Regions from separate parts of the Bacillus sp. L381 genome, predicted to be linked through region 1. Evidence: predicted binding sites of a transcription regulator. Region 1 holds the regulator's gene; each other region holds the start of a gene.

Region 1 (7,545 bases):
TTTCTTTTGAAATTTATGAAACTTTAAGTTCTTAAGATCGTATACATAACTGACAGGGTGAAAGAAAAGAGGTGGGCAAATGAAAGTGATGATCGGGTCTATCATTCTTCTTGTCATTATCGGGTTCGGTTTATGGCTGATGCTGAGTCCTATCTTTAAACAAGTGGGAAGCAAAGCCAAAAAATTTAAAAAGTCATGGGAGGAAGAAGACCAGCATGAGCGAAAATAAGCGGAGAAACACAAAAAAAATACTCGGCGGTGTGATAATAGGCGCAGCCCTTTTGATTGCGGGCGTTACAGCGTCACTTTTCATTGAAAAAATACCGAATGGTTATGTCGGGGTTGTATATTCACCGAACGGCGGGGTAAAATCCGAAACATTGGACCAAGGCTGGCACTTAGTCGGTCTATTTAATAAAGTAACGGAATATCCGGTGCGTATGCAGACAGTGAATAATGAAAATATAAAAGTGGCAACTTCAGACGGTAAAAATATTGAAATGGATATTGCTTATAACTATGTCGTTCAGCCTGACAAAGTAGTGGATCTGTTTAACAAATTCGGGGCGGTAGACGTTGAAACGATTGAAAATACATATTTAAAAACAAGGCTGTGGGACGCGGCGCGAAAATCAATCAGCAAATACTCGGTTATTGACACATACGGGCAAAAATCTGCGGAAGCCGCTGCAGATGTTCAAAAAAGATTTGCTGATGATATGAAGAATCTCGGATTTTTAATTGATGATCTGACGCTTGGCGTACCGAAGCCGGATAAAGCCACACAGGAAGCCATTGATGCAAGGGTGAAGTCTTCACAGGAGCTTGAACGGACACAAACTGAAATTAAAATAGCCGAAGCCGAAGCGAAAAAGAAAAAAATTGAAGCGGAAGGGATCGCTGATTATAACGAAATTATAAAAAAATCAATGTCTGATGAAATGATCAAATATAAATGGATTGAAAAATGGGACGGAAAAACGCCGAAAGCGACAGGCACAGACTCACTGCTGCAGCTGCCGCTGGACGATCAGAAGCAAAAATAAAAAGAAAAGGAGGCGAATGCCTCCTTTTTATGTTTTTTCCTGAGGATCCTTTTCCGGCATTAACTCTTCAGACGCCTCGGTTTGATAGCTCAATAGCGTGCTGTCTGTCTCTGTTGTGGCCGGATAATCTTCAGGAAGCACATATTGCTGCAAATACCGGTGAAAAAATGCCTCAAAAACAGTAAGGCAAAGTGCAGAAATAACCGATGCCGCGGCAGGAGAAACATTAAAACCGCCAATGTTCATAAGGAATATCCATAATATAATGAATGAAATTCCGAAATCAGCTGCAGCAGCTGTGAAATTGCTTGTTCTCGGCAGAATCATGTAATCGCCCGCAAAATAAGTGATCAAACTCAAGATCAATGTAATAAACAGAACGTTTAAAAAAGTTACTTGGTACATAAGATCCAGAACAATGTACAGCAAAGCAAGTGTGAGCGCTGTTTTAGAAGCGAAAGCAATTACGTGTTTCATTTGAACCACCTTCGTTATTTCGTTTAGTCTTCATTGTAGGCAATCCAAAAATTTTTAAACTGGTATATTGTGGTTATAAAGTATGCGATTTAATAAAATATGGATAGACGTCATTGTATTCACAAGTTAAAATATGTAAAAAGGGGGATGCAAATTGAAAAGGTGCTGGATATGTATTGCTGTTTTTTTATTATGTTTTTGCGGAATACACTCAGCCAAAGCGGCTACCACTGAATTCGGATCAAAAACGAGCTTCACATTAGAGGGAAATGCAAAAGAGTTTTATATTGAAAATCCGGGGACTGTATCAGCTGACGATTACTTTTTAGGATACAAGTTCACCATAATGAACAACTCTTCATGCGGTTTAAACATGAAACTCCAGCGGATGGCGCTGAACGGAAATTTTTATACATTAAGTTCTAAAAGCTACAGCGGCAGCTGGTTAAACCTCAGTGCACAGGATAAAAAATCAATTGACCCGTATCACAAATACAGGATTCTGATTGAAAGCTCTTCAAACATCTGTGAACCTGTCTATATTAAAGGGTTATACGGCGTCGAATATTATCATTTTGATTAAAAATAGATACCCGCTAAAAAGAAGCGGGATTTTTTACGCATATTCGATACACATTGTACTATGTACTAAATATTCATATATAGATTTGATCCGCCCGCCCAAAATAAAGATGACATAAACAAATTCAGCCCGAAAATTATATAAAAAGTTTCTTTAGGGAAACATTATTTGTTGACTTCAAAAGTCAGATGTCGGATAATAAGAATGTAAGCATGATGTAAGTTTTTCCTCCTTAGCGGGTTCGTTTCCAAGCCAGGGCGAACCTGCTCTTTTTTATGCAAAAGAAAAACCCCTATGTGAGGGGTTTTACGATAAATAAAGTTTAATAGAATTAATGGACGGCTCTGAATACGCCGATGACTTTCCCTAAAATGCTTACGTTTTGCAGGATAATCGGTTCCATCGTCGGATTTTCCGGCTGCAGCCGCACATAATTGTCCTCTTTATAGAAGCGCTTGACCGTCGCTTCATCATCTTCGGTCATAGCCACCACGATTTCCCCGTTATTAGCCGTGTTCTGCTGTTTGACAATGACATAATCTTTGTCAAAAATGCCGGCGTCAATCATACTTTCTCCCATGATTTCTAACATAAATACATGTTCGCCCGGAGGAACCATCCGGTCAGGAAGCGGAAAATACTCATCGATATTTTCAACAGCCGTAATCGGAATACCCGCCGTCACTTTCCCGATTACCGGAACATTTACGACCTGGCTTTTCGGAATTTGAACTTCTTCTTCATCCAATACCTCAATGGCCCTCGGTTTAGTAGGGTCCCGTCTGATCAGGCCTTTTGTCTCCAGCCGTGCCAAATGTCCGTGCACGGTTGAACTGGAAGCCAGTCCTACTGCTTCTCCTATCTCTCTTACAGAAGGCGGATATCCTTTCGTTTTTACCTCTTCTTTAATAAAACGCAGGATATCAAGCTGCCTTTTTGATAGCTTCGTCATATTTCGCACCTCAAAACGTCGATTTTAAGTAGATTATAGCATGATTTTCCTGACAGTACAAACATAGGTTCGAAAAAACGATTGACAGAAACGTTTGTTCGTATATACTGAAAGATATAAAAAGCGAACAAACATTCTTATCGGAGGTTGTATAAATGGCGAAGGAATCTATCATATTTGTCGGACTGTTTACTGCGATTTTAAGTGCCGCTATTTTACTTGTTTCATGTGCGGGGAATGATCAGACGCTCAGCCAATATGTTAAAATAAAGGTTCAGGACGGCGATACTCTCTGGTCACTTGCGGATCATGTAGCAGAAAAGAAAAATATTAATAAGGAAGAGTTCATTGAGTGGGTGACGGAGAATAATCATCTCCAAACTGCTGATATAAAGCCCGGAGACGAACTTATTCTTCCGGTTAAGAAGAAGCATCCGGCCGTATATCAGCTGGCCATTGTCAATTAGAGAGGAAAGAGAGAAATGAAGGCGCTCATTTATGCCAGGGTTAGCACAAACAAAGAACAGCAGCAAACGTCTTTAAAAAGACAGGAAGAGGAGCTTAGTGAGATCGCTGCGGCAAACGGCATGGAAGTCGTAAAAGTCATTTCTGAGAAAGCCAGCGGTTACGAAATGGACCGCGACGGAGTATTTGAAATGCTTGATGATATTAAAAAATCACATATTGACGCGATATTGGTGCAGGACGAAACAAGGCTGGGAAGAGGAAACGCCAAGATCGCGCTTTTGCATTGTATTTACAGGGAAAACGTAAAAATATATACGATGGCTCATAAGGGCGAGCTGGAGCTTTCCGAAGCTGATACGATGGTACTCGAAATCGTCAGTATTGTAGAGGAATATCAAAGAAAAATTCACAATATGAAGATACGGCGGGGAATGAAAAGAGCCGTAAAAAACGGTTATAAACCTGAACGGAATCTGAAAAACAGGCATGAAAACAGCGGCAAAGAAAAAAAAGAGGTTCCGGTTTCGGAAATTGTCAGGCTGAGAGCCAACAAGCTCACCTTTGCAGAAATCGCAGCCACCTTAAGAGGATTTGGCTATGATGTGTCCAAAGCCACGGTTCACCGGCGTTTTCAGGAATATACCGCAGACAGCGAAGGCAGCTGACGTGCATCAGTTGTAAAAACGATTACGTTTTAGTAGTATATAATCAACACGCACCAAAGGAGCTTATTATGATTTCTAAAGAAAAAATCGCGAGAATAAACGAATTGGCTCAAAAAGCTAAATCAAACACGATAACGGATGAGGAAAAAGCCGAACAGCAAAAGCTTCGCCAAGAGTATTTGAAAGGATTCCGTTCTTCAATGAAAAATACGCTTAAGAGCGTAAAAGTTATTGATCCGGAAGGTAATGATGTCACTCCTGAAAAATTAAAAAGGGAACAACAGAAAAATAATCTTCATTAAACAGAAAGAATACGGCAATACGTATTCTTTTTTCGTATATACTAATATCAGACTGTGCTTTACGACAATTTTCAACAAGTTTATCTCAAATTTAAGCTGAAAGAGTTGAGAAAAAGTCATCATCGCTTTATGATGAAAAGGTACAACAATAAGGAAGGGGATTATAATGGATACAATTGAAAAGAAATCAGTTGCCACCATACGTACACTGTCTATAGACGCAATTGAAAAAGCTAATTCCGGACACCCGGGCATGCCGATGGGAGCCGCTCCGATGGCTTACACGCTGTGGACGAAATTTATGAATGTGAATCCGCAGAATCCAGGCTGGTTTAACCGCGACCGTTTTGTTTTATCAGCAGGACACGGTTCAATGCTTTTATACAGCATGCTGCATTTAAGCGGATATGAACTCAGCATTGATGATCTGAAACAGTTCCGTCAATGGGGCAGCAAAACACCGGGGCATCCGGAGTTCGGGCATACAGCAGGAGTAGACGCAACAACCGGGCCTCTCGGACAGGGTATCGCGATGGCAGTGGGAATGGCAATCGCAGAACGCCATCTGGCTGAAACATATAACCGTGATTCATTCAACGTAGTTGATCATTATACATACAGTATTTGCGGAGACGGCGATTTGATGGAAGGCATTTCTTCTGAAGCAGCTTCTCTAGCAGGCCATCTGGAATTAGGCCGCCTGATCGTATTATACGATTCTAATGATATTTCCTTAGACGGTGATTTAGACCGTTCTTTCTCTGAAAATGTAAAACAGCGTTTTGAAGCAATGAACTGGGAAGTCCTTTATGTTGAGGACGGAAACAACATCGCTGAATTGACGGCTGCAATTGAAAAAGCGCGCCAGAATGATAAAAAACCGACTTTAATTGAAGTGAAGACCACAATCGGTTTCGGTTCTCCAAACCGCGCGGGTACATCTGGCGTTCACGGCGCTCCATTAGGACAAGAAGAGAGCAAGCTGACGAAAGAAGCGTACGCTTGGACATTTGAAGAAGATTTTTATGTTCCGGAAGAAGTATACGCGCATTTCAACCAAGCTGTAAAAGAAGCCGGCTCGAAAAAAGAACAGGAATGGAATGAACTGTTCGCGGCTTATCAAGAAAAATATCCTGAGCTTGCTGAACAGCTGTCACTCGGCATCAAAGGCGAGCTTCCGAAAGATTGGGATCAGGAAGTTCCCGTTTATGAAAAAGGCAGCAGTCTTGCTTCCCGCGCATCTTCAGGTGAGGTGCTGAACGGCATCGCTAAGAAAATTCCTTTCTTTGTCGGGGGATCTGCTGACCTTGCGGGTTCAAACAAAACGACAATCAAAAATGCAGGAGACTTCACAGCCAAAGACTACGCCGGGAAAAACTTCTGGTTCGGGGTCCGTGAATTCGCGATGGGCGCTGCTTTAAACGGAATGGCGCTTCACGGCGGCCTCCGCGTATTCGGCGGCACATTCTTTGTGTTCTCTGACTATTTAAGACCTGCTATTCGTCTGGCGTCATTAATGGGGCTGCCTGTCACTTATGTATTTACGCATGACAGTATTGCCGTAGGAGAAGACGGACCGACTCACGAACCGATTGAGCAGCTTGCTTCTTTACGCGCACTTCCTAACCTTTCTGTGATCAGACCTGCTGACGGAAATGAAACCGCAGCTGCGTGGAAGCTTGCCGTTCAAAGCCAGGATCACCCGACAGCTCTTGTATTGACACGCCAAAACCTGCCGACAATTGATCAGCAGCCTGAAGAAGCGTATGCCGGAGTGGAAAAAGGGGCTTATATCGTTTCCAAAGCACAAACGGATTCACCGGACGCACTTCTTTTAGCGACGGGTTCTGAAGTCGGACTCGCGATTGAAGCTCAGGCGAAGCTTGCTGAAGAAAACGTTCACGTATCTGTAGTCAGCATGCCGAGCTGGGACCGCTTCGAAAAACAATCGGCTGAGTACAAAAACAGCGTACTTCCTCCGAACGTAACGAAACGTCTTGCGATTGAAATGGGATCAAGCTTCGGATGGGGCAAATTTACCGGTCTTGAAGGAGACGTTCTCGCAATTGACCGTTTCGGCGCTTCAGCTCCGGGAGAAACAATTATGAAAGAATACGGGTTCACTGCAGAAAACGTGGCTGGCCGCGTGAAAAAACTGCTAAACAAATAAGAAGACAAAAGAGGATGAGTCAAATCATCCTCTTTTTCCTGTTTATACGACAAAAATAGAAGTGGCGCCGTAACAGTAATAGACAATTCTTTCTTTTCTCCTTTTGTATAATAGAAAGCAATAAGAAGCGCTGTAAAAGGGGATGAGGAAATGGAACGTCATTACTATACACACCTGATTAAGGATGAGTTTGCGAACCACTACTTCGGACGGGAAACCGCTATGTTTGAATTGTTTCGAGACTATCATTGGACAAATCTGACACCCCAAGAATATCAAATGACAAAAAAGCAAGTTCAATATATAACAGAGCCGATTCCGGTAATACATATGCATCAGCATCTCCAGCTTCATTTAAACCGTATGAGTTACAGCCGTTTGGATTCAATTTACCGGCTTACACTGCCCCGTGAAAAGGGCCGCGCCACCTTCATGATGAAAGACAGCTTAATTGAGATTGCGGCTTCGGGAGATTATGAGGCGGAAACGATTTTCTTTGAGATTCTGCGTAAAATCAGCCCCTGTTTTCTTGCGATGGATTTTAAGACAAGGCGCTACGGGTGGTTAAATCCGGTCAGAGAAAGAAATTTTGTCTAAAATCGAGGAAAAAGAGATGTAAATGTTGTATAATAGCCTTTGGTTTAGTACACTTTAAACTAGACAACATGAAGGAGGAAATAAAATGACTTTATGGGTTGGCATCCTAGTGGGCGTTGTCGCATTGCTCATAGGTGTTGCACTCGGGTTTTTTATTGCTCGTAAATATATGATGAGCTATTTGAAAAAGAATCCGCCTATTAATGAACAAATGTTACGCATGATGATGATGCAAATGGGAATGAAACCTTCTCAAAAGAAAATTAATCAAATGATGAAAGCCAT
Region 2 (7,545 bases), 160 kb from region 1:
GGCAATGGTTTTACGAACATAGTAGCCAACAACTAAACCGAGCAGAGTCAGCAAAATGGAGATGAGAACCGTCATTGGGGTCATACTTTCACCTCCTCTTGCTATGAACTTGGTTGTTGCTTAAATAAGTGCCGGCATGTACATTGTCTGATTTTCTCAACATACAGAACCTTCACAGGGAATGAGTCTTTCATACCCTTGTCAAGTTTAAATGGTTTAACAATCATGTTAAAAAACAAATGTTACAACTTCATTGTAATTGTGTCGGAAATACTTGTCAAGCTTGCCAGCTTAACGATTCGCCTTCATCTCGGAATCTACGCCATGTATATATCATACCATACCTTCAGCTGCTTTTCGTGAATGGCGGCTCGTTAGTTCGCCTGGTTAAGCAATTGGTAAATTCTGTTGTTCACCTGTCCTAATTTGGCGTTATTCTGAATATTTGACAATAAAATGACATATTTGCTTGCCGAATGGCTGAAGCTGTTCAAGATGTTGTAACCGGGCATTACGCCGTGATTGGAGTAGCTTCCCGGATCAATGTAAAATCCCATGCCGTAAGCGGAACTGCTTCCTGCTGTGAACATTTTTGTAAAGCTTTCTTTTGAAAGGAGCGTGCCGTTTACGACCGCTTTATCAAATTTGTAAAGATCTTCAGCGCTCATATACATATCGCCCGCCCCGTAGAGCTGCGATAAGTCTAAAAGGTGAGGCGTGACAAGCCGGCCGCTCTCATCAACTTTGTAGCCGACAGCCGGATATTTGGCTTCAGCAAAAGATTTGTAAAATCCGGCATGCTTCATTCCGGCCGGTTTAAACACATGGTCTTTAATATATTGTTCGTATGACTCCCCGCTGACTTGAGATACGATATAGGCGAGCACTGAATAATTGGAATCCCTGTACTCCCAAACCCCAGGCTGCCGTTTAATTCCGCGGTATTCTATATCTTTGATTAAATCAATAGGAGAAATCGGTCCCTGTCCCTCAATATGTCCGTTTATTCCTGACGTATGATTGAGCAGATTTTTCAGTGTAATGCGCGTGCCGTTAGGAAAATTCGGCAAGTATGTACTGACGGTGTCACTCGTCTGAAGCAGCCCTTTTTCTTCAAGCTGTAAGACAGCCGTCGCGATTAACGCTTTTTGTGAAGAACCGACATAATATGATGTCTCCGGATTGTTCTTAATTTTTTGTTTTCGGTCCGCATAGCCAAAACCTTTTTTCAGCACAACCTTTCCATCTTTTACGACCATTGCTGTGCCGCTGAACCCGATCTGTTGCAAGTAATTGCTGATCTGTTTATTGTGATCGATTGATTTAGGTGTTTTCTCTTTTTGCGTCTTTTCTTTTTTTTGTTGAGTCTGGTCTTTTGAAGAATCAGATTGAGCAGCGGGAGCGCTTTTAACGGATTCCTTCTCCCGGTGATGCGCTGTGACGGTCCAGATCATAATAAAAACAGTGACAAGCAGCAGAAAAAGAAACAGCCCTCCCGTTTTCATCAGCTTCTTCTTTCTATGTTTATTAATTCTTGTGCGGCGGGGGCTCGTCATCTTTTTTCCTCCTCAGATATAATTTCAACTTTCGCCATGATGTTAGACGAGTGAAGGGTGAAAAAAGTTGTAACATTTCAGATAAAATTTTCCGAAACAGCCAGTGTTTTTTGAAACACACAAAAAAGAGCGGAAATTGCTTATTCCGCTCTTTTTATCGTGCTTTTATTCTTCGAATTCAAGCTCTTCCTGAACTTCTTCCGCTTTTTCCGTAACACCGTTATTGTCCAAACCGTAATGTTCACGGATTTGTTCCTGAATCATCAGCATGATGTCTTTATTTTCTTTTAAGAACTGCTTGGCGTTTTCACGGCCCTGTCCGAGGCGTTCTTCTTCATAAGAATACCATGAGCCGCTTTTCTGCACGATATCAAGTTCAGTTCCAAGGTCGATGATTTCCCCTTCTTTGGAGATTCCTTCACCGTACATAATGTCCACTTCAGCCGTACGGAACGGAGGAGCGACTTTGTTTTTTACGACTTTAATTCTCGTCTTATTCCCCATGACGTCGTTGCCCTGCTTTAATTGCTCGGCACGGCGCACTTCAAGACGCACGGAAGAATAGAATTTCAGCGCGCGGCCGCCCGGTGTCGTCTCCGGATTTCCGAACATAACGCCGACTTTTTCACGAATCTGGTTAATAAAGATTGCGATTGTTTTAGATTTATTGATGGCGCCGGAAAGCTTACGGAGCGCCTGAGACATGAGACGCGCCTGTAAACCGACGTGTGAATCACCCATGTCACCTTCAATTTCAGCTTTTGGAACAAGCGCCGCAACAGAGTCAACGACTACGATATCGACAGCTCCGCTTCGCACCAGCGCTTCAGCAATCTCCAGCGCCTGCTCTCCCGTATCCGGCTGAGAAAGCAGCAGCTCTTCAATATTGACACCGAGCTTTTGCGCGTAAACAGGATCAAGAGCATGCTCGGCATCAATAAATGCTGCCTGTCCGCCTTTTTCCTGAACCTCAGCGATTGCGTGAAGCGCTACAGTCGTTTTACCTGAGCTTTCAGGTCCGTATACTTCAATAATCCGTCCGCGCGGGTATCCGCCTATTCCGAGAGCGGTATCAAGTGCAAGGGAACCGCTCGGCACCGTTGAAATTCTTGTATCCGTTTTTTCTCCGAGCTTCATGATGGAACCTTTGCCGAATTGTTTTTCTATTTGCTTAAGAGCCATATCTAAGGCTGCCTGACGATCACTCATTTATTTTTTTCCTCCTTTATCTTGCCACTACATATACTATACCTTGTTTACTGACATTTGCCAAGAAAAAAGCGAACGCATATTCGGATTTTTTCCGCGTTCGCTTTTCTTAAAAAGAGCATTATTCCCCTTGTAAAACTTAAAAATCAGAGAAACCCACTCTTTAAAACTTTATTTTTGATCCAGCATTTTCAAAATAAGATGGCAGCCGTATTTAGCGGCGCGCTTTCTGATTCCGGTTCTTGAGCCGGCAAAGTTAAATTCGTGCACCTCTTCTTTCCCTTCCGCGGAAATACCGATAAAGACGCGGCCCGGGGCATGCCCTTCCTGCGGATCGGGGCCCGCAACTCCGGTAAAGCTGATGCCGATATCGCTTCCGGTCAGCTTTCTTACACCGGCGGCAAGCTCTTTCGCGCACTCTTTGCTGACCGCTCCGCTTTCTGCGAGCGTTTCAGCTTTCACGCCGAGCACATTCTGTTTCACGCTGTCGGAATAGCAGACAACGCCCCCCGCAAATAGTTGAGACGCACCGCTTAAATCAGTCACCCACTCTGAAAACAGGCCTCCGGTAAAGCTTTCGGCAGAGGAAATCGTGATTCCGTTTTGTCTGCATGCTTTTGAAAGCTCCTTCACCAGCGACGTATCATCATATCCGTAGAAAAATTCACCGGCACGTTCCAAAATGGCGGCTTCCGTTTCTTTTAAAAGCCGCTCTGTTTCTTTTTCGTCGGCATGTTTCGCCGTTAAACGCAGCGTGACCTCGCCGTCGGCAGCAAGCGGCGCAATCGTCGGGTTCGTCTGCGCATCAATGATATCTTCTAAATCAGCTTCAAGCTGCGATTCACCGATTCCGAAAAACCGCAGCACGGTTGAAACGATCTTCTCATTTGTACCGAGCTTTTTAAGAAGCAGCGGCTTCGCTTCATTTTCAAACATCGGACGCAGCTCGCTCGGCGGCCCAGGGAGCAGCATATAAAGTCTTGAGCCGTGCTCTGCAAGCATTCCCGGCGCCATGCCGAAGTGATTCGCCAAAACGTCTGAGCCTTCAATGACGAGCGCCTGTTTGCGGTTATTCGGCGACATTGTCCGTTTTGTTTTCGCGAAATACTCTTCAATCGACCGGAACGCTTCGTCATTCAGAACGAGCGGGCGCCCCAAAGTGTTTGCAATGGTTTCTTTTGTTAAATCGTCCTTGGTCGGTCCGAGGCCGCCAGAAAAAATAATCAGGTCTGAGCGCTCTTCCGCAATGCGGATGACTTGCTTAAGCCGCTCCGGATTGTCTCCGACAGCGGTATGATAAAACACATTTACGCCGATTTCCGCCAGCTCTTTACTGATAAACTGCGCATTCGTATTGGCGATCTGGCCGAGCAGAAGCTCTGAGCCGACTGCAATGATTTCCGCTTTTTTTGCTATTTCCATCTTTACGTCCTTCTTTCTCAGTTAGATGTTTTTAACGCATCCCAGTTCTTCGCAAAATAATCCCAGCCGGAAATGACTGTGAAGAGCACGGCCACCCATAAAGCGATATCGCCGAACGGGAAAGAAACGAGCTCAAACGGGAGATTATGAAGCAAAAGCGCGGCAACAGCGATGATCTGGGCCCATGTTTTAATTTTCCCCAGCATATTGGCGGCTACGACTTCTCCCGTTCCTGCCAGGACAAGTCTTAACCCCGTTACGGCAAATTCGCGGCTGATGATGACGATGACCATCCACGCCGGCGCAAGGTCAAACTGCACAAGCGTAATTAATGCCGCGGACACCAGCAGTTTGTCAGCCAGCGGATCTAAAAATTTCCCGAAGTTTGTCACGAGGTTCAGCTTTCTGGCGTAGTAGCCATCCACCCAGTCAGTCGTTGATGCGATAATGAACAAAACAGCTCCCGTAAGATGTGCGACCGGAATCGATTCATCCCCTATATGAAGGCTTCCCCATTGAAAAGGAACAAGCATGATAATCATAAATACTGGAATTAAAGCGATTCTTGCCAGTGTGATTTTATTCGGTAAGTTAAACATAAAGCCCCTCCAATATATGTACTCGGACGTGAAGAAAAAGTCATCTTAATCGTTCAGATGACTTTTTTCCCCTTTTATTTTTTCATCTTGATTGTGATTGTCTGCGCCATCACATCATGCGGATTGAGTTCATAGGACAGAACCTCTCCGTTGATTTTAATTTTCAGGTTAGGGGCATAGCCCGTGCGTATTTCAATCTGCTTTTGATCCGTGATGTCTTTTTTATAGGTTTCGCCTTTTTGCAGCGTTCCTTCTTTTAAAGAACCGCCGCTGTCATCACGGACGCGGATCCATGCGTTATCTGAAGCAATCAGTTCAAGCTTATACTTATCAGCCCCGGAAACGTCGTATGATGAAGCGGATCCTTCCGTTCCGGCCGCTTTGATCTCTGTTTTTTCACTGCTTTTTTCTTTCTTTTTCTGCTCTGACTCTTTTGTGTCCTTTTTGCTGTCAGTTTGCGCGTCATTTGTATTGCCGTCATTTTTCAGCGCAGAATCCTTAGGAATCTCATACTTGCTCTCGCTTTGGGTGGCGGCCTTATCCCCGTCTGTCTGCCCGGACTTGCTCATTCCGAGCTGAATAATCGCATACACGATCGCAATGACGATAATGACACCGATGACTATAAGGACGGTCGGCAGCCATTCTGCCGCCTTTGAAGCGGACTTAGGCAGCTCCCTTTGCATGGCGAGGCCGGAGATTTTTTCCGACACATCGTCATGGTACGTGTTTGGGATGTCTTTTTTATATTCTTCAAATAATTGGTCTGAATCAAGCCCGACAGCCTCAGCGTATTGCTTGATAAACGCCCGCACATAAAAATTGCCGGGAATGACGTCATAAGAGCCTTCTTCCAGAGCGGTTAAGTATCTTTTCTGAATTTTCGTCGCCGCTTGGAGTTCATCCAATGACATCCCTTTTTCCTCTCTGGCTTCTTTAAGCCGGATTGCTAATTCTGTCACAACAAACACCTTCCAATATTAAAAATCAAAGCTTGAAAAACCGGTCTGATCAAACATTTGCGGTTCTTCTGCATGTTCATATGTAATGACTTCATCAGGATCATTTCTGAGTTCGATAATATAATCGAAATCATCGAGCGTATACTCCGTATTCTGGACAAAAATATCGGGGTGCTCCACGACCTTTGTCGCCGGAAGCCTCATAATTTCACTGACGAGCTGAAGATGGCGCTCAGATCCGCGTCTTGTCGAAACGATGCCATCAAGGATAAACACGTTTTCCGTGCTGTATTCATCAGCAACCAGCTGGCTCCGGATCGTTTGTTTTAAAAGCGTTGATGATACGAAAAGCCATCTTTTGCTGGCACAGACGCTTGACGCAACGATGGACTCCGTTTTTCCGACCCGCGGCATTCCCCGGATTCCGATCAGTTTGTGTCCTTCTTTTTTAAACAGCTCGGCCATAAAGTCAACCAAAAGACCAAGCTCGTCCCTTTCAAAACGGAAGGTTTTTTTGTCATCGGCATCACGCTGAATGTATCTTCCGTGGCGGACTGCGAGACGGTCGCGAAGCCTCGGTTCTCTCAGCTTCGTTACTTTAATGGTCTCCATTGTTTTTAAAATTGATTCCAATCGTTTAATTTGATCTATATGCCGGCATCTGAGCAGCATTCCCCTTCTGGAAAGGTCGACACCGTTAATTGTGACAATATTAATTGACAGCATCCCGAGAAGAGATGAAATATCCCCGAGCAGGCCGGGGCGGTTCACTTGAATTTCATATTCAAAATACCATTCGAGCTTTGCCAAATGATATACCCCCTCCATTGTGGCAAATTTTTACCTTCCTTTATCATAAAACATTTTTCTCTAATTAGAAAGAAGAATGTTGCTCTATAGAGGAAAACATAAAAAAAGAGAGGAGAAATCCCCCCCTCTTAATGAGTGCTGTTATTTTCAACAAGCTTCACCATCATATTTGCGATGGCGCGCTGTTCATCTTCAGAAGCAACGCTCCAAAGATCAGCAAGCACTTTTTCCTGATGGTTTTTCGAGTCGACTTCGTTTGCAAGGTAACCGCCGATTTCTGTAGCGAGGTCAGTGATCGTTTCATCACTCATCCCTTTTTCCTGTGCATAGTTCAATCTGTCGCCAAGGAAATTCTTCCAATTATCCCAGTTTTCTAATACTGACATGTTGGCTTCCTCCATTTCATCTGTTGTTACAAAATTATTTTGTCCGAGCAGATGTAAACTATACACACATTTTTTTCAGCAGTGCCAGCCGCCGTTTACGGATAATATATGCCCCGTAATATAGGAAGCTTTGTCCGATAACAAAAAAGCCGCCGCTTCGGCGATTTCCTCCGGCCTTGCCAGCCTGCCCGCGGGAATTTCCTCTGCTAATGCTTCTTTTTCATCAGACGTGAACTGATCAAGCATATTCGTATCAACGGCGCCCGGTGAGACTGCATTCACCCGGACGCCGCTCGGAGCAAGCTCCTTGGCAAGCGCTTTGACGAACGAATGCTGCGCTCCTTTGACCATGCTGTATAATACTTCGCACGACGCGCCTGTTTCTCCCCAGACGGAGCCGATCGCGACGATGCCCCCGCTTTTTTTCCGGATCATGCCGGGCACCAGATTACGCGCCAGAAGAAACGGGCTCGTCACATGCAGCTGCACCATCTCCCGCGCCGTGTCATCCGTAACGTCCGTAATCAGGCCGAAATGACTTTTGCCGCTGTTTAATATCAGAGCGTCCACAGGCTGCTTGACGGAGCGGCTGAGTGTTTCC
Region 3 (7,545 bases), 750 kb from region 1:
GACAGCGGATCTACCAAATACATTATTGATACGATTGAACAGGCTGAACCGGGAAGCAAGTGGGCAATCGGCACGGAAATGAATCTTGTTCAGCGCCTCATTCACTCGCACCCGGATAAACAGATTGAATCATTGAATCCGGATATGTGTCCGTGTCTGACAATGAACAGAATCGACCTCCCGCATTTATTGTGGTCGCTTGAGCAGCTTGAAAAAGGCGAGCCGAAAGGTGTCATTAAAGTGCCGAAAGCGGTTCGGACAGAAGCGCTTCGTGCTTTGAACAGAATGCTGAGCCATACGTAAAAATAAAAAACTCCCCTCCTTTCCAATTTTTTTATCATCATGCCCAGCTCGCCTGCATATAGTGTGAAGAAACGTATTGTAATGACAAATGTACCGTTCACGTTTTGTGCATAGGAGGGGAAAACGTTGAAAATTCATATCGTTCAAAAAGGCGATTCGCTCTGGAAAATAGCTGAAAAATACGGAGTTGATTTTGAAGAATTAAAAAAATTGAATAATCAGCTTAGCAATCCAGACTTAATTATGCCTGGAATGAAGATAAAGGTGCCTTCAGAAGCCGTTCCGGTCAGAAAAGAACCAAATGCAAACTTCGGAACGTCTGCGCATAAGCATGAGCATCCATATGCTAAAGAAAAACCGAAAACAGTTGTGGACATCGAAGACACCATAGCGGAAGAACAAAAACCGTCAATTCCGTATGTGCCGCCGATCCCTGAAAAACATGAAAATGTGCTGCCGGAAGCTGATATGAATCAATATTATCCGTCCAATCAGCTGTTTCAGCCGTGGTCGCCTCCTAAGCCGGAGGAACCTGTGACACATTTTGTCGAGCCGAAAGAGAAAGAGTATGACAATAACATTCCACAACAGGAGGAAATGATCAACATGGAAAACGCGAATTACCCGAATATGCCAAAGGCGCCTGAAGTCGGAAAGATGGAAGAAGAAAACGCCGCTTATCATATGCCGAATATGCCAAACATTCCGAATGCTCCGTTTCCGAATATGCCGGCCGTTGAACCGTTTATGCATTACCCGATGCCGTGCATGCCTTGTCCTTGTCCGGTTCCGGTGACACCGATGCTGCCGGGTTCGGGGTTATGCCACCCGTTCTTCCCTGTAGGCGGAGGTTTCGGCGGTTTTGGAGGCTTTCCGGTAATGCCGATGCCATATTCGTACGGATTCCACCCGGGATTTGGCGGTTATGGTGAATTTGAAAACCAGGCTCATGAAAACGCAGAGCATTATGGTGGTTTCACATCAGGTTTCGGAGGTGCTTCGTACGCTCACATGCCGTATTACGGCGGATATCCGTCACATCACGCAAACGCGCCTCATCACGATGGGAAATATAAGGATGATGATTGCGGCTGCCATGATTCACATCATCACCATCATCACCACGGGTCTCATCATCATCACGCAAATATGCCTGTGCAGCCATTTCCGAATGTGGGGGCAAATGCCGGATATTTTATGCCTTACGGCGGAGCAAATCCCAATGTCTCGCCTAATCAGCCGAGTCCAAATCAAGTATTCGGACGGCCGGAGGAAGAAGAAGATTAATGTTTCGGGACGATGTATGTCGTTCCTTTTTTTATGTCCAAATGAGGAATGGTCATAACTGACAAGCTTAAACCCGCCGTCGGCAGCACATCCTAAACATGAGCGGAAAACGCTCACACAGCGATGAATCCACGGGGGGTTTTTCCATTGGGCAAAAAATTGATGACGATCGCAGGCGTTTTAGCCGTGACGGCAAGCTTAACGGCATGCGGAGCAAATAATGCCATGAATGACGGACGCTACAATCAGACAACACGTCCGGTCGGGTATTATTCAAATGATAATGATAACGGCAGACGCCAGTACGGCATGGACCATCAAGGACCTGTTTCCGAAATGATGGAAAACCGAAACGGCCGCCGAAATACGACAAACGTGTCTGACCAAAATACGCCGAATAACGGGGTTCCGTTAACAACGGACGGCACATACAACGGCCGCAACGTCAATACGCCGCCGGCCGCGATGTCTTATAATGGGTATGACAATGCCGAAAACATCAGAACGGCGGCAAAAATTGCAAACCGCGTGAAGAAAGTAAAAGGCGTTCAGGACAGTCAGGTCATCGTGACTGACACGAGAGTCGTCATTGCTGTCAGAACAAATCATCCATTTACGAAAAATAATGATAAACAAGTCAAGCATGCAGCCAAAAAATTCGCGGACGGCCGCACAATTAAAGTGTTTACCGATAACGCGACTTTTACAAAGCTTCAAGACATGAACAAAAACAGCCGTTAGACTTAGACTGCCGGATGATTCCATCCGGCAGTATTTTTTATCATTTCTTTACATATTTTTAAAACGCTCTTTATATTGTCCTGTTATCATAAAAGCAATATAAAATTGTAACGGAGGGGCCGGGATGAAAAAAACAGAGCATGACAATAGCTGCGGGACAAAAACCGTGTATCTGACTGTAAGAGGATACCGCCTCAAACTGACGCCCGGACAAATGAAATTGATTTCAGCCAGCCGGGCATAATCATCGGGGCAGCCTTCCATAGGAGGGCTGCTTTTTTTCGGCTGAAACAGACAATAGAAAGAAAACGATTAAGCACCGGCATCTTTGGTCAAACTAGCATCAAGAGTTTGATTGAATAAAGAGGTGTTATTGGTGAAACGAATTTGCGGTGTGCGTCTTTTGTTTATGCTTATCTTATCAGCAGCAGTCCTGATTTGCGGAGGAAACGCCGCATACGGGGCAGAGGTTGAGCATTACGGACCGCTTCGGGTGCATGTTCAGCTGGAAAAGGTCTATTTGGACGGTGATGTCGGCATTGAACATACGGATGAAACCGTTTTGGCGATGGAGGACTTTTGGGCCGCATATGCCGGCTGGACGCTCGTTGAGCAAAAAAAAGGCTTCGTCCTTTTCCGTAAGCATGTTGATGATATTTCTCCGCTCAGTAAAGTAAACGGTTATATCGGTGTCACAGACGGGGGCGTCATTTCCACTTTTCACGGCCGTCCCGGATCGCTGGCGGAACCGATCCAGTCTTTCTTCCAGATTGATTTAGAGCGGCTGGAAAGCCGATTGCAAAAGCACTTGGAACACGGTATACCATACAGGACAAAAGCGGAGTTTGAGAGCGTGATCGATCATATTAAGACTTACAGCGGCTGACTTTGACGCAAGACATGTTACACATGTCTTTTTTTTCTGAATGAAAGGTGTCAAAGCGAACATACGTTAACTTTTCTATAAGACTTTGGCTGTTTTTGTGTTACAATGATAAGCAGTCAAAGAGGTGAATAGGTGTGATTGAATTCGTGAAGGGGACGATTGATTATGTATCTCCCCAATACATCGTGATTGAAAACGGCGGGATCGGCTATCAGGTCTTCACTCCGAATCCGTTTATTTATAAGGTAAGCAATCAAGAGACCATTTTTACGTATCATCATATAAAAGAAGACGCCTTTTCTTTGTACGGCTTTTCAACCCGGGAAGAAAAAGCGCTTTTCACAAAGCTGCTGAATGTCACCGGCATCGGTCCGAAAGGGGCGCTCGCCATTCTCGGTTCCGGTGATCCGGGAGCCGTCATCGAAGCGATCGAACAGGAAGATGAAGCCTTTTTGGTGAAATTTCCTGGTGTGGGCAAAAAAACGGCACGGCAGATTATTCTTGATTTGAAAGGCAAACTGGCCGATGTCGTGCCTGAAATGATTGACAACCTGTTCAATCATGAAGCGCGCATTGAAAAACAAGAGGCTGAAACGGCGCTTGATGAGGCGCTTGAAGCGCTCAGGGTTCTCGGCTACGCCGAAAAAGAAATTAAAAAAGTGCTTCCTCACTTAAAAGAGGAAACGGCGCTTTCAACAGACCAATATGTGAAAAAAGCATTGCAAAAATTATTAAAGTAAGGTGATGTTCATGGATGAACGGCTCGTTTCAAGTGAAGCAGACAGCCATGAATCAATAATCGAGCAAAGCCTCAGGCCGCAGAACCTCGCCCAGTACATCGGGCAGCAGAAGGTAAAAGAAAATCTGCGCGTGTTTATCGATGCGGCGAAAATGAGGCAGGAAACGCTTGACCACGTTCTTTTATACGGGCCTCCGGGTCTCGGAAAAACAACGCTTGCGTCTATCGTGGCCAATGAGATGGGTGTGGAGATGCGGACGACGTCAGGACCCGCTATCGAAAGACCGGGAGACTTGGCAGCCATTCTGACGGCGCTCGAACCCGGGGATGTGCTGTTTATAGACGAAATTCACAGGCTGAACCGGTCAATCGAAGAAGTGCTGTACCCGGCGATGGAGGATTTCTGCCTTGATATCGTCATTGGTAAAGGCCCGTCCGCCCGCTCCGTCCGCCTTGACCTTCCGCCTTTTACGCTGGTAGGGGCGACGACCAGGGTCGGCTTATTGACCGCGCCGCTCAGAGACCGGTTCGGGGTGCTGTCCCGCCTTGAATACTATACGAAGGAAGAACTGACAGATATCGTGTCAAGAACGGCTGAAGTATTCGAAGTTGAAATCGAAGAAGCCCCGGCTTTGGAAATCGCCAGACGGTCAAGGGGAACGCCGCGGGTTGCAAACCGGCTTCTCAGAAGGGTGAGAGATTTTGCCCAGGTGCTCGGCGACAGCCGCATCACGGAAGAAATCGCTCACGACGCGCTCGAACGTCTTCAAGTCGACGCGCTCGGCCTTGACCATATTGACCATAAGCTGCTGATGGGCATGATTGAAAAATTCAGCGGCGGTCCCGTCGGCCTTGATACGATTTCCGCGACAATCGGAGAAGAACCGCATACAATAGAAGATGTGTACGAACCGTATCTTCTTCAGATCGGATTTCTCCAAAGGACGCCGAGAGGACGGGTCGTGACCCCGGCTGTGTATGAGCATTTTCGATTGGAGGCACCCGCCTGTGACTGACTTTCCGAAGATTCTCATGGTTCTCGGTGCTGTTTTGCTTATTGCCGGCGCAGTCTGGCACTTTGTCGGAAGGCTGCCCGGAGATATTTTCGTTAAGAAGGGAAATGTCACATTTTTCTTTCCCGTTGTCACTTGTATTGTGATCAGTGTGATACTATCCATTCTGCTCAATTTTTTCGGCAGAATGAAATAACAATAGACAGAATAAAGGTGAAATGATGAAAGTCGATTTATTTGATTTTGAACTGCCTGAACGCCTCATTGCCCAAGTGCCGCTGAAAGAGCGTGACGCATCGCGTCTGATGGTGCTTGACAAACAGACGGGCGGACTGACGGACAGTTCATTTAAAGAGATTGTCAGCTTTTTTAAAGAAGGGGATTGTCTCGTTTTGAACAATACCCGTGTGCTGCCCGCCAGATTATTCGGCACAAAAGAAGATACGGGAGCGAAAGTGGAGCTCCTTTTATTAAAACAGGAAGAAAACGATACATGGGAAACGCTCGTAAAGCCGGCGAAACGCGTAAGAAAAGGTACGGTTCTGACATTTGGCGACGGCCGGCTGACAGCAGTCTGTACGGAGGAGCTTGATCATGGCGGCCGAAAAATAAAATTCCGGTATGACGGGATTTTTTATGAAGTGCTTGAATCTCTCGGTGAAATGCCGCTGCCTCCTTATATTAAAGAGCAGCTTGATGATAAAGAGCGGTATCAGACCGTCTTTTCAAAAGAAATCGGTTCTGCCGCCGCCCCGACGGCCGGACTTCATTTTACGGAAGAGATTCTGGACGAGCTGAAGCAAAAGGGCGTGCGGATTGAATTTATCACCCTTCACGTGGGGCTCGGCACTTTCCGCCCAGTCAGTGCAGATGATGTGGAAGAGCATAACATGCATGCGGAATTTTATGAAATGACGGAAGAAACCGCCGCCTCTTTAAATGAGGTCAGAAAGGCGGGCGGGCGCATCGTGTCGGTCGGAACGACATCAACGCGCACCCTTGAAACCATTGCCGGCGAGCATGACGGCGTATTCACCGCTTCAAGCGGCTGGACGTCCATCTTCATTTATCCGGGATATGAATTTAAAGCGATTGACGGCATGATCACTAATTTTCATCTGCCGAAATCCTCGCTTATCATGCTTGTTTCTGCGCTTGCCGGCAGAGAGCATGTGCTTTCCGCCTACCGTCATGCGGTAGAAGAGGAATACCGTTTCTTCAGCTTTGGCGACGCCATGCTGATTATCTAATTTGAATGACAGGAGGCCTCATACAAAGTGGCTGAACAACCGATACGTTATGAATTTATAAAGGAATGTAAACAAACGGGAGCGCGTCTGGGCAGAGTTCATACGCCCCACGGCTCCTTTGAGACGCCTGTATTTATGCCGGTCGGCACGCTTGCTACGGTGAAAACGATGTCTCCGGACGAGCTGAAATCTATGGATGCGGGTATTATTTTAAGCAATACGTACCATTTATGGCTCCGCCCGGGACATGACATCGTAAAAGAAGCAGGCGGTCTTCATCAGTTTATGAACTGGGACCGCGCGATTTTAACGGATTCCGGCGGTTTTCAGGTCTTTTCATTGAGCAAGTTTCGTAATATAGAAGAAGAAGGCGTTCATTTCCGCAATCACTTAAACGGAGACAAGCTGTTTTTATCTCCGGAAAAAGCGATGGAAATTCAAAACGCCCTCGGTTCCGATATCATGATGGCGTTTGATGAATGCCCTCCGTACCCGGCAGAGTATGATTACATGAAGCGCTCTGTGGAACGGACCAGCCGCTGGGCCGAACGCTGCCTGAAGGCGCACGGACGCTCTGATGAGCAAGGGCTGTTCGGAATCGTACAGGGCGGAGAGTACGAAGACTTGCGGACACAAAGTGCCAAAGACTTGGTTTCGCTTGATTTTCCGGGCTATGCCATAGGCGGATTATCTGTCGGCGAGCCGAAGCACGTCATGAACAGAGTGCTTGAGTTTACAACTCCGCTTTTACCGAAGGACAAGCCGAGATATTTAATGGGTGTGGGTTCACCGGATGCCTTAATTGACGGCGCCATCCGCGGCGTTGATATGTTTGACTGCGTGCTGCCGACCCGGATTGCCCGAAACGGCACGGTGTTCACGAGTGAAGGGCGCCTGAATATGAAAAATGCCAAATATGAGCGCGATTTCCGTCCGATTGACGAAGAGTGCAGCTGCCATACATGCAAAAATTACTCCCGCGCTTACATCAGACATTTGATCCGCTGTAATGAAACGTTTGGAATTCGATTAACAACTTACCATAACCTTCATTTTCTGTTACACTTAATGGAGCAGGTCAGACAAGCTATCCGGGAGGATCGTCTTGGTGATTTCCGAGAAGAGTTCTTTGAGCGTTACGGCTATAATAAGCCAAATGCGAAAAGCTTCTAAATAAAAACCATTTTTGAAAGGAGGGAAACAGATGGGTACTTTAGGCACAATCGTTCCTATTATTTTAATGTTTGCAGTGCTTTATTTCCTGCTCATCCGTCCGCAACAAAAGCAGCAGAAGGCTGTGCGCCAGATGCAGGAAGAGCTGAAAAA

The links. Region 1 encodes LexA, which represses DNA repair genes until DNA is damaged. Its sites were predicted from a motif close to CGAACATATGTTCG; they were not measured.
Region 2: the regulator LexA is predicted to act here: its motif matches at 2,838-2,851, upstream of recA (recombinase RecA).
Region 3: the regulator LexA is predicted to act here: its motif matches at 3,274-3,287, upstream of ruvA (Holliday junction branch migration protein RuvA).

What each region holds. Positions count from the first base shown of each region.
Region 1 is NZ_CP127224.1:1,775,961-1,783,505, forward strand. Features, by position in the region: gene QRX25_RS08740 (DUF8570 family protein) at 80-229, shown strand; gene QRX25_RS08745 (prohibitin family protein) at 216-1,046, shown strand; gene QRX25_RS08750 (YndM family protein) at 1,074-1,523, opposite strand; gene QRX25_RS08755 (hypothetical protein) at 1,678-2,106, shown strand; gene lexA (transcriptional repressor LexA) at 2,438-3,058, opposite strand; gene yneA (cell division suppressor protein YneA) at 3,214-3,525, shown strand; gene QRX25_RS08770 (YneB family resolvase-like protein) at 3,541-4,191, shown strand; gene QRX25_RS08775 (DUF896 domain-containing protein) at 4,260-4,493, shown strand; gene tkt (transketolase) at 4,660-6,663, shown strand; gene sirA (sporulation inhibitor of replication protein SirA) at 6,814-7,260, shown strand; gene QRX25_RS08790 (YneF family protein) at 7,346-7,545, shown strand, end outside.
Region 2 is NZ_CP127224.1:1,618,441-1,625,985, reverse strand. Features, by position in the region: gene rny (ribonuclease Y) at 1-84, opposite strand, end outside; gene QRX25_RS08260 (serine hydrolase domain-containing protein) at 375-1,556, opposite strand; gene recA (recombinase RecA) at 1,722-2,765, opposite strand; gene QRX25_RS08250 (competence/damage-inducible protein A) at 2,937-4,187, opposite strand; gene pgsA (CDP-diacylglycerol--glycerol-3-phosphate 3-phosphatidyltransferase) at 4,205-4,786, opposite strand; gene QRX25_RS08240 (helix-turn-helix domain-containing protein) at 4,861-5,748, opposite strand; gene QRX25_RS08235 (DUF3388 domain-containing protein) at 5,767-6,558, opposite strand; gene QRX25_RS08230 (DUF3243 domain-containing protein) at 6,687-6,944, opposite strand; gene ymfI (elongation factor P 5-aminopentanone reductase) at 7,020-7,545, opposite strand, start outside.
Region 3 is NZ_CP127224.1:2,529,893-2,537,437, reverse strand. Features, by position in the region: gene nadA (quinolinate synthase NadA) at 1-303, shown strand, start outside; gene safA (spore coat assembly protein SafA) at 430-1,590, shown strand; gene QRX25_RS12935 (YhcN/YlaJ family sporulation lipoprotein) at 1,738-2,331, shown strand; gene QRX25_RS19845 (hypothetical protein) at 2,456-2,575, shown strand; gene bofC (sporulation cell-cell signaling protein BofC) at 2,741-3,217, shown strand; gene ruvA (Holliday junction branch migration protein RuvA) at 3,352-3,957, shown strand; gene ruvB (Holliday junction branch migration DNA helicase RuvB) at 3,968-4,972, shown strand; gene QRX25_RS12915 (DUF2905 domain-containing protein) at 4,965-5,165, shown strand; gene queA (tRNA preQ1(34) S-adenosylmethionine ribosyltransferase-isomerase QueA) at 5,191-6,219, shown strand; gene tgt (tRNA guanosine(34) transglycosylase Tgt) at 6,247-7,392, shown strand; gene yajC (preprotein translocase subunit YajC) at 7,424-7,545, shown strand, end outside.